DNA from 4 places in the Vibrio sp. Vb1554 genome. Region 2 is predicted to be linked to each of the others. Evidence: predicted binding sites of a transcription regulator. Region 2 holds the regulator's gene; each other region holds the start of a gene.
The links. The regulator PurR, encoded in region 2, represses purine synthesis genes. The targets are predictions, from matches to a motif close to TNANGNAAACGTTTNCNTNA.

Region 1 (2,209 bases), on a different contig from region 2:
TACTACTAGATTCTTAGTCTCGCTGGGGCTCGCTAGAATGACGAATTCTTTTGATTTAGGGCTAATTAAAGCCACCGTCATTCTGAACAACGAGGAACGAGAGTGATTCAGAATCTACTGTCCGGCTGTGCGGAAAGAAAGGCTCAAGCTCAGACTGAGCGAGAGCCTCGAGAAATGCTTAAAGAATAATATCGCGTACTTCTGGATCTTTACGATCTAGGTAGTGAGTCGACTTAATGCGACGAATAGTACGGCATCGACCGCGCACGAGCAGCGTTTCTGTGGTCGCCATATTGCCTTGACGAGAGATGCCTTCCAGCAAGTCACCTTTAGTGATGCCTGTAGCTGAAAATACCACATTGTCGCTACGAGCCATGTCTTCCATTTTGAGGACAACATTCGCTTTTACGCCCATTTCATCGCAGCGTTTTAGTTCATCTGCGCCGTAAATGCGGTTTTCTTCAGTATCGCCTTTTACTTCGTGACGAGGAAGCAGACGACCGTGCATGTCACCGTCTAGCGCTCGAATTACCGCTGCTGATACAACCCCTTCTGGCGCGCCGCCAATACAGTACATCATGTCCACTTCACTGTCTGGCATACAAGTCAGAATAGAGGCAGCCACGTCACCATCAGGCACCGCAAAGACACGCACGCCCATTGCTTGCATTTCTGCAATAACGTTATCGTGGCGAGGTTTCGCAAGGGTAATAACGACTAGGGTATCAAGTGGCTTGTTCAGGGCCTTTGCTACGTTCTCTAGGTTTTCTTTTAACGGCTTTTCTAAGTCAATTACGCCTTTTGCACCAGGGCCAACAACCAGTTTTTCCATGTACATATCTGGCGCTTTAAGAAAGCTGCCTTTCTCACCTGCGGCAAGTACGGCTAGTGCGTTCGATTGTCCCATTGCCGTCATACGCGTTCCTTCAATCGGGTCGACTGCAATATCTACTTCATCACCACCAATACCCACTTGCTCACCAATGTACAGCATTGGCGCATCATCGATTTCACCCTCACCAATGACAATTTCACCACTGATATCTGTTTTGTTCAGTAGCGTGCGCATAACTTCAACAGCTGCGCCATCGGCTGCGTTTTTATCGCCACGGCCAAGCCATTTGTAACCAGCCAGAGCTGCACCTTCAGTCACACGGGAAAATGCCATTGCTAAATCGCGTTTCATGATGTCTCCAAGTAAGCAAGAGGGAAGAAGAATTTGCGCGGCGATTCTATCACAAGGTCGAGTAAACGTTTGCCTTTTTGCGAGGCTTTTACTTTATCTAACTTGAATTTGATCAATACTTAGGGCGATTTTCAGCGTAGCGAGACGCAAAATCCTTGCTCAAAAATGCTTCGGCGACAAGAAAAGTCAGCGTTTAGTGAGATTGCGCTGATTTTTTGACCGAATGATGCAAAATATCGAATATAGTGAGTGTTTCTCATCGCGACGCTGAGTAGAATGAACCTTATATAGGTTAGGTGTGCATCAATCTCGCACATCGTCCCAACGGAATAACATAGGTAGGCCAAGATGTCTTTTGAAGTACTAGAACAACTAGAATCTAAAATTCAAACTGCAGTTGACACAATCACTCTTCTTCAGATGGAAGTCGAAGAGCTGAAAGAAGATAAAGCTAAACTTGCGGAAGAAGCGAACGAGCTTCGCTCTCAACGTGAAGAGCTAGAGCAAAAAGCACAACAAGCACAGCAAGAGCACGCACAATGGCAAGAGCGCATTCGTGCACTACTTGGCAAAATGGACGAAGTGGAATAATTCGGCTTCTTCATTCCAAATTAAAAACACCCGCGTTAAGCGGGTGTTTGTGTTTTAGGGAAGTAGAAAATGTTAAGACAAGGCTAGGCGCTAAGAGCCAAGAGAAGACCCTATAACTTAGGCGCCTAAGACTCGTTATGCTTCTTCATCCAACTCTAAATCAATATTCAATGGTTCTGGCGACAGGATAATTCCGGTGCTATCAGCGTAAATGTAATCTTCTGGAAGGAAGCTAACGCCGCCAAAGTTGACTGGTATATCCAATTCGCCAATACCCTGGCTGGTCGCTCCAACAGGAATAGAGGCGAGGGCTTGAATGCCTAAGTTCATATCTTCAAGTTCATCTACTTCACGAACACAGCCGTAAACGACAATGCCTTCCCACTCGTTTTCTTCCGCAATGGTTGCGATTTCTGCATCGATAAGGGCTTT
Region 2 (2,209 bases):
GTTTGCCTTAACTTAGCGCAAAGACGCTTGGTTATTTAGCAGTCAAAATGTGACTTCAAATACACAAATCTCTTGCTGAAAACATTGCTAGTCAGTCCACATAGGGCTAAAATGTGAGCGCAAACGATTAAATATGATTTATATGTAAACCGCTGAAATATAGCGGTTTTTGTGTTTTCTTAACAGGTTGATGGCAATTTCTCATCAGATAGAAAAAAGATAAAATTCATCGACCGATGCTGCTACGCACCCTTTTGTCGCACTTGGATCAACCGCTGCCGAGACACTTAGCGCCAATTTTAGATTGCTAGGTGTGAAACCATTAGAGCATCAGGTACATCCAATACGACATATTTCAGTAGCTCGATACAGGACACCATTTATGGCCACGATAAAAGACGTTGCTCGCTTAGCCGGCGTTTCCACTACGACAGTTTCGCACGTTATCAATAAAACGCGTTTCGTTGCAGAAGCAACGCAAGAAAAAGTAATGAAAGCCGTTGACGAGCTGAATTACGCGCCAAGTGCCGTTGCACGCAGCCTAAAATGCAACTCAACTCGTACGATTGGCATGTTAGTAACTCAATCAACTAACCTATTTTTCTCAGAAGTGATTGATGGCGTTGAGAGCTACTGTTACCGCCAAGGCTATACTCTGATTTTATGTAACACAGGCGGGATTTACGAAAAACAACGCGATTACATTCGTATGCTGGCTGAAAAGCGCGTTGATGGCATCCTTGTGATGTGTTCTGACTTAACCGAAGAACTAAAAGAGATGCTTGACCGTCATGCGGACATTCCTAAAGTGGTCATGGATTGGGGCCCAGAGAGCTCACAAGCAGACAAGATCATGGATAACTCAGAAGAAGGTGGCTACATTGCAACCAAACATCTGATTGACAATGGTCATACGGATATCGCTTGTCTAAGCGGTCATTTTGAAAAGCTTGCTTGCCAAGAGCGCATTGCAGGTTTCCGTCGCGCAATGAGCGAAGCGAACCTAGCTGTAAATGAAGACTGGATCCTTGAAGGTAACTTTGAATGTGATACGGCCGTATTAGTTGCAGATAAAATTACCGCAATGGACAAGCGCCCGACGGCGGTATTCTGTTTTAACGACACAATGGCTCTAGGCCTAATGAGCCGCTTGCAACAAAACGGGATCAAAATTCCTGAAGATATTTCAGTGATCGGCTACGACAACATCGAGCTTGCGGAATACTTCTCTCCACCGCTAACGACTATCCACCAACCTAAGCGTCGTGTTGGTAAAAATGCATTCGAAATTCTACTTGAGCGTATCAAAGATAAAGAACACGAAAAACGAATTTTCGAAATGCAACCTGAGCTTGTAATTCGAAATACTGTGAAAAAAATGAACTAAATTTCACTGTATTTAACCGTGTTAAATAAGCGCTCTATAGGGGTGCTTATTTTTTTGGGAAAATTAAGCATTCTCTAATACTTCACACTGCTCTAATAACAATTGACTAACGTTAACTCCCTGTTTTATATAAATGTAATATATATTAAGAACTACTTTTCAAAGGCCAATTTACACCTTTCCATATGCAAAATAGAGCATTCAATCTATCATTTTTATTGAACCGAAATCACACTTTTAACGCTAAACCGTGATGTTAATTCAATATAAGAAGTATGCTCATTGTGTCACGCACAGGGCAAACCATTCGAAAGAGTGGGACGCAAAGCCTCCGGCCTGAACCATATTACGATATGGAAGGTAGCGGGGTTACCGATGGCAAGTGTGTAAGCAATGACTTTACTCTGTAATGACATTGTTTTTACGCATGTTTGCTACTCTCTCGGACCTGACTTTTGGTGGCGTAATATTAATTACACCGAGATAACAAAACATGGATAAACCGATACTCAAAGACTCTATGAAGCTATTTGAGGCACTTGGTAATATCAAGTCGCGCTCAATGTTTGGTGGCTTCGGACTATTCGCTGATGAAACAATGTTTGCACTAGTGGTAAACAATCAGCTTCATATCAGAGCAGACCAAAAAACTTCATCTGACTTCGAGAAACAAGGGCTAAAGCCTTACGTTTATAAAAAACGTGGCTTCCCAGTCGTTACAAAGTACTACGCTATTTCCAGCGATTTATGGGAATCAAGCGAACGCTTAATCGAAGTAGCGAATCAATCATTGAAAAAGGCAAAGCTTGAGAAAGAACAGCA
Region 3 (2,209 bases), on a different contig from region 2:
CACGCTGTACTGAAGCAAAGTCCAGATCTTCTGCTGACTGACCAGATGCCATGGAAGATGCCGCACCACCACCAAGACCGATGTTCATTGCCGGACCACCAAGTACGATTAGGCTCGCACCTACAGGGATCTCTTTCTTCTGTACGTGTTCATCGCGGATGTTACCCATACCACCAGCAATCATGATTGGTTTGTGGTAACCACGAATTTCTTCACCCGCATGAGAAGTGACTTTTTCTTCGTAAGTACGGAAGTAACCCAATAGATTTGGACGACCAAATTCGTTGTTGAATGCCGCGCCGCCAAGAGGGCCTTCAAGCATGATGTCTAACGCATTCACAATACGACCCGGCTTGCCGAAGTCGGTTTCCCATGGCTGTTCAAAACCAGGAATACGTAAGTTAGAGGTTGTAAAACCAACCAGACCCGCTTTTGGCTTACCGCCGATACCCGTCGCGCCTTCGTCACGGATTTCACCGCCTGAGCCAGTCGATGCGCCCGGCCATGGAGAGATTGCCGTTGGGTGGTTGTGCGTTTCTACCTTCATCAAGATGTGCGTATCTTCATGGTGGTACGTGTATTGACGAGATTTAGGGTCAGGGAAGAAACGCCCCGCTTTAGAACCTGTCATAACGGCTGCGTTGTCTTTGTATGCAGACAGCACATAGTCAGGTGTCGTTTCAAAAGTGTTTTTGATCATTTTGAACAAAGACTTAGGTTGATCTACCCCGTCGATAGTCCAATCTGCGTTAAAAATTTTGTGGCGACAATGCTCTGAGTTCGCCTGAGCAAACATCATCAATTCAATGTCGTTTGGGTTACGCCCAAGCTTAGTAAAGTTCTCTACCAAGTAATCAATTTCATCTTCTGCGAGTGCCAAGCCAAGGGAAACGTTTGCCTCTTCAAGCGCAAGACGACCGCCAGCTAAGATATCAACATGTGCGACAGGCTTAGGCTCTGCAACAGTAAATAATGCTGATGCGGCTTCAAATGCTGTGAATACTGTTTCCATCATGCGGTCGTGAATTAACGCTTTAACAGCGTCAGCTTGAGCTTCTGATAGAACAACTGAAGATTCGACATAATAAGCCGTACCACGCTCTAGACGTTTCACTTTATCCAGACCACAGTTAACAGCGATATCGGTAGATTTAGAAGACCAAGGCGAGATAGTGCCAGGACGAGGCGTGACAAGAAGTAGAAGACCTTCAGGCTCATGCTCTTCGATGGTTGGGCCGTAAGTTAGTAACTTTTCAAGTTTTTCTAACTCTTGGTCATCAAGGTCTGACTTTAGATCGGCAAAGTGCATAAACTCGGCATAAATACCAGTTACAGGCAGATCTTGTTCACGACAAAGTTCCAGTAGTTTATTAACACGAAACTCAGAAAGAGCTGGGGAGCCACGCAAAATTCTCATGTGCTTAGGTCTCTTATGCAATTGATTAAGGTGATATTGGAATAAATTCAGACACTTAAAATAAGCCCTATCGAACCTATGCCGATTCCACCTCGTCATTGCGAGCGCATTATATAGTAATTGTTTTTGTGATGTAACACCAAAAGCAACCGTTTGCGTCATTTTTTTTGTCAAATTTGAATTACAACTAAAATGTCGATAAAACACACAATGTCACGTTATAAGTGTGTGATTCACTTTGCCACATGAGCTCGCTTTGATATAAAGGCAAATAGAAATTTTCCAAGATGTACCTATTAATGCAAATAAGTCACTTCAACCGGCTCAAGCGCAGTGCTCTAATTTTAGTTTCTGTTCTTTTGCTCCCTGCTTGCCAGATTGAGTCGGAGCCCAAAAGTGAATTTGAAAAAATTCAAGAACGTGGTGTGCTTCGTGTTGGCACGCTAAACAACCAGCTTTCCTACTACATAGGTCCCGATGGTCCCGCAGGGTTGGATTACGAATTGGCGCGTCAGTTTGCGGAGCAGCTCGGCGTCAAACTCGAGATTAAACCAGCCTTTCGCCAGGCTGAGCTTTTTCCTGCTCTTAAGAAAGGAGATATCGATATCATCGCTACGGGTTTAAATCAAACGTCACAAGCAGTCAAACGATTTAGACCAGGCCCGGCCTATTATTATGTAAGCCAACAAGTGGTATATAAAAAAGGGCAACTTCGACCACGAGATATCGAACAACTCATTGAATACCAAGCCTCGAAAGACGACGAGTCCGACGAAGATACAAATGCAGGCG
Region 4 (2,209 bases), on a different contig from region 2:
CCAGCGGCAGCAATCGTACCAAACATGACAATCGTTGCGCCGCCAAGTACTGGCTCAGGAATCAGCTGAACAAAGCTAGCGACGCCAGGAAACAAGCCAAGAATCACTAACATGCCAGAAATAAAGTAACCCACGTAGCGGCTCGCGACTCCTGTTAGCATGATGATGCCGTTATTCTGGCTAAACGTTGAGTTCGGGAAGCTGTTGAAAACGGCTGCGATTGCAGAGTTTAAGCCGTCTGCTAACACACCGCCCTTAATGCGTTTCATGTACACTGGGCCTTTTACTGGCTCACCAGACACTTCAGATGTTGCGGTAATATCACCGATGGCTTCTAGTGCGGTAATAAAGAAAATCAGTACCAGCGGAATGAACAGAGACCAGTCAAACGATAAGCCATATTGCATTGGTACGGGCAGTGCTACGATCTCGGTTGCGCCTAGCTGAGAAGTATCTACCATCCCCATAAAATACGCCATGATGTAGCCCACTAGCATCGCAATCACGATTGAAGCCACACGGATGTATGGGTTTTTCGAGCGGTTTAAAATCACAATTAATCCAAGTACCGTCCCAGCCAGAGCAAGTTTGTCTAAGCTGCCGAAGGTTCCTTCATTTAATGCTGCGTAGCCACCGCCCATTGATACTAAGCCGACTTGAATCAGTGTGAGACCGATAAGAGTGACGACGATGCCTGAAACAAGCGGAGTGATGATTCGGCGGGCATGCTCCAACACGCGAGATAGAAAAATTTCTGCAAATGATGCGACTAAAATCGTACCAAAAATGGCAGCCATCATGGTACTGATGTCTGCTCCACCGGCTTTCAGCGATAGGCCTGCACCAATAATAGGACCTAAAAAGTTAAAGCTGGTGCCTTGAACAGAGAGCAAACCAGAGCCAATTGGGCCAACGGTGCGAATTTGAATAAACGAAGACACGCCTGACGCAAACAAAGACATGCTGATGATGGTATTCGTTTGGTCTGCTGGTACACCCAAAGACTGACAGATGATCAGTGACGGAGTGATAACCGCGACGAACATCGCCAATAAGTGCTGAAGTGCGGCAAAAATGGTTTGAGGCAAAGGTGGTCGATCGTTGAGTTGATAGACCAGTTCCGAAGATCGGTTTGAAGTTGTCATTGTTTGTCTCGCTAGTCGCAATATTTCCCTAGTTCTCGCTGAATGGGAGAGCAGGGTGGAGTTGACGTCGTTACCTGTGATTGCTGTTAATCAGAGTCAACTCAGGTTGGTGGAGTGTGATCTAACACACTTAAAAATTTGTGCGCGATTATAGAGAGATTTTCTCAAAAAGCAAACGTTTGCTTTTGGCGTATTAAAAAACGAGCCATTTGGCTCGCTTTCAATCATTACGCTTTGGAGTAAATATCCCGCTCACCCAACCAGCGATCGATAATCGCTGTTGCGTTAGTCGGGTAATTGTCATGAATATGACGCGCAATACGCTGAACTTCGGGAATCAGGCGTTGATCTCGAACTAAGTCTGCGATTTTGAAATCAGCAAGACCTGTCTGCTTTGTACCCAATAGTTCTCCAGGGCCGCGAATTTCTAGGTCTTTCTGCGCAATGACGAAGCCATCGTTACTTTCACGTAGTACTCCGAGACGTTTTTGCGCGGTTTTTGACAGCGGAGAGTGGTACAGCAGCACACAATGGCTAGCAACGGAACCTCGGCCCACGCGACCTCTTAACTGGTGTAATTGTGCCAAACCAAGACGTTCAGGGTTTTCTATGATCATCAAGCTAGAGTTTGGCACATCCACACCAACTTCAATCACTGTCGTTGCGACCAGCAAATGCAGTTTATTGTCTTTGAAATCTTGCATCACCGCTTGTTTCTCTGCCGGCTTCATTCGTCCGTGTACTAGACCAATTTTTACGTCCGGTAGCTTACGTTGAAGCTCTTCTGCGGTATCTGCCGCGGCTTGCGCTTCTAATACTTCCGACTCATCAATCAGGGTACACACCCAATATGCCTGCTTGCCTTCGTTTAAGCAGGCATTTCGGACACGTTCGACGATATCATTGCGTTTGGTATCTGGAATCGCGACAGTCTGGATTGGTGTTCGACCTGGCGGTAACTCATCAATCACCGACGTTTCTAAGTCAGCATAAGCAGTCATGGCTAACGTTCGCGGAATCGGCGTTGCTGTCATGATGAGCTGATGTGGATAGGCGCCTTGTTT

Region 1: a site for PurR is predicted at 1,244-1,263, ahead of glpX (class II fructose-bisphosphatase). Genes of this name have one in related genera too.
Region 3: a site for PurR is predicted at 1,559-1,578, ahead of purL (phosphoribosylformylglycinamidine synthase). Genes of this name have one in related genera too.
Region 4: a site for PurR is predicted at 1,313-1,332, ahead of R8N28_RS07495 (uracil-xanthine permease family protein). Genes of this name have one in related genera too.

The regions. Positions count from the first base shown of each region.
Region 1 covers NZ_JAWPOJ010000046.1:7,248-9,456, reverse strand. The annotation lists gene glpX (class II fructose-bisphosphatase) at 179-1,186, opposite strand; gene zapB (cell division protein ZapB) at 1,535-1,777, shown strand; gene rraA (ribonuclease E activity regulator RraA) at 1,913-2,209, opposite strand, start outside.
Region 2 covers NZ_JAWPOJ010000012.1:16,764-18,972, reverse strand. The annotation lists gene purR (HTH-type transcriptional repressor PurR) at 383-1,387, shown strand; cyclic di-GMP riboswitch class I at 1,675-1,764, shown strand; gene R8N28_RS12010 (TfoX/Sxy family DNA transformation protein) at 1,881-2,209, shown strand, end outside.
Region 3 covers NZ_JAWPOJ010000020.1:76,658-78,866, forward strand. The annotation lists gene purL (phosphoribosylformylglycinamidine synthase) at 1-1,417, opposite strand, end outside; gene mltF (membrane-bound lytic murein transglycosylase MltF) at 1,717-2,209, shown strand, end outside.
Region 4 covers NZ_JAWPOJ010000006.1:129,036-131,244, forward strand. The annotation lists gene R8N28_RS07495 (uracil-xanthine permease family protein) at 1-1,145, opposite strand, end outside; gene recG (ATP-dependent DNA helicase RecG) at 1,373-2,209, opposite strand, start outside.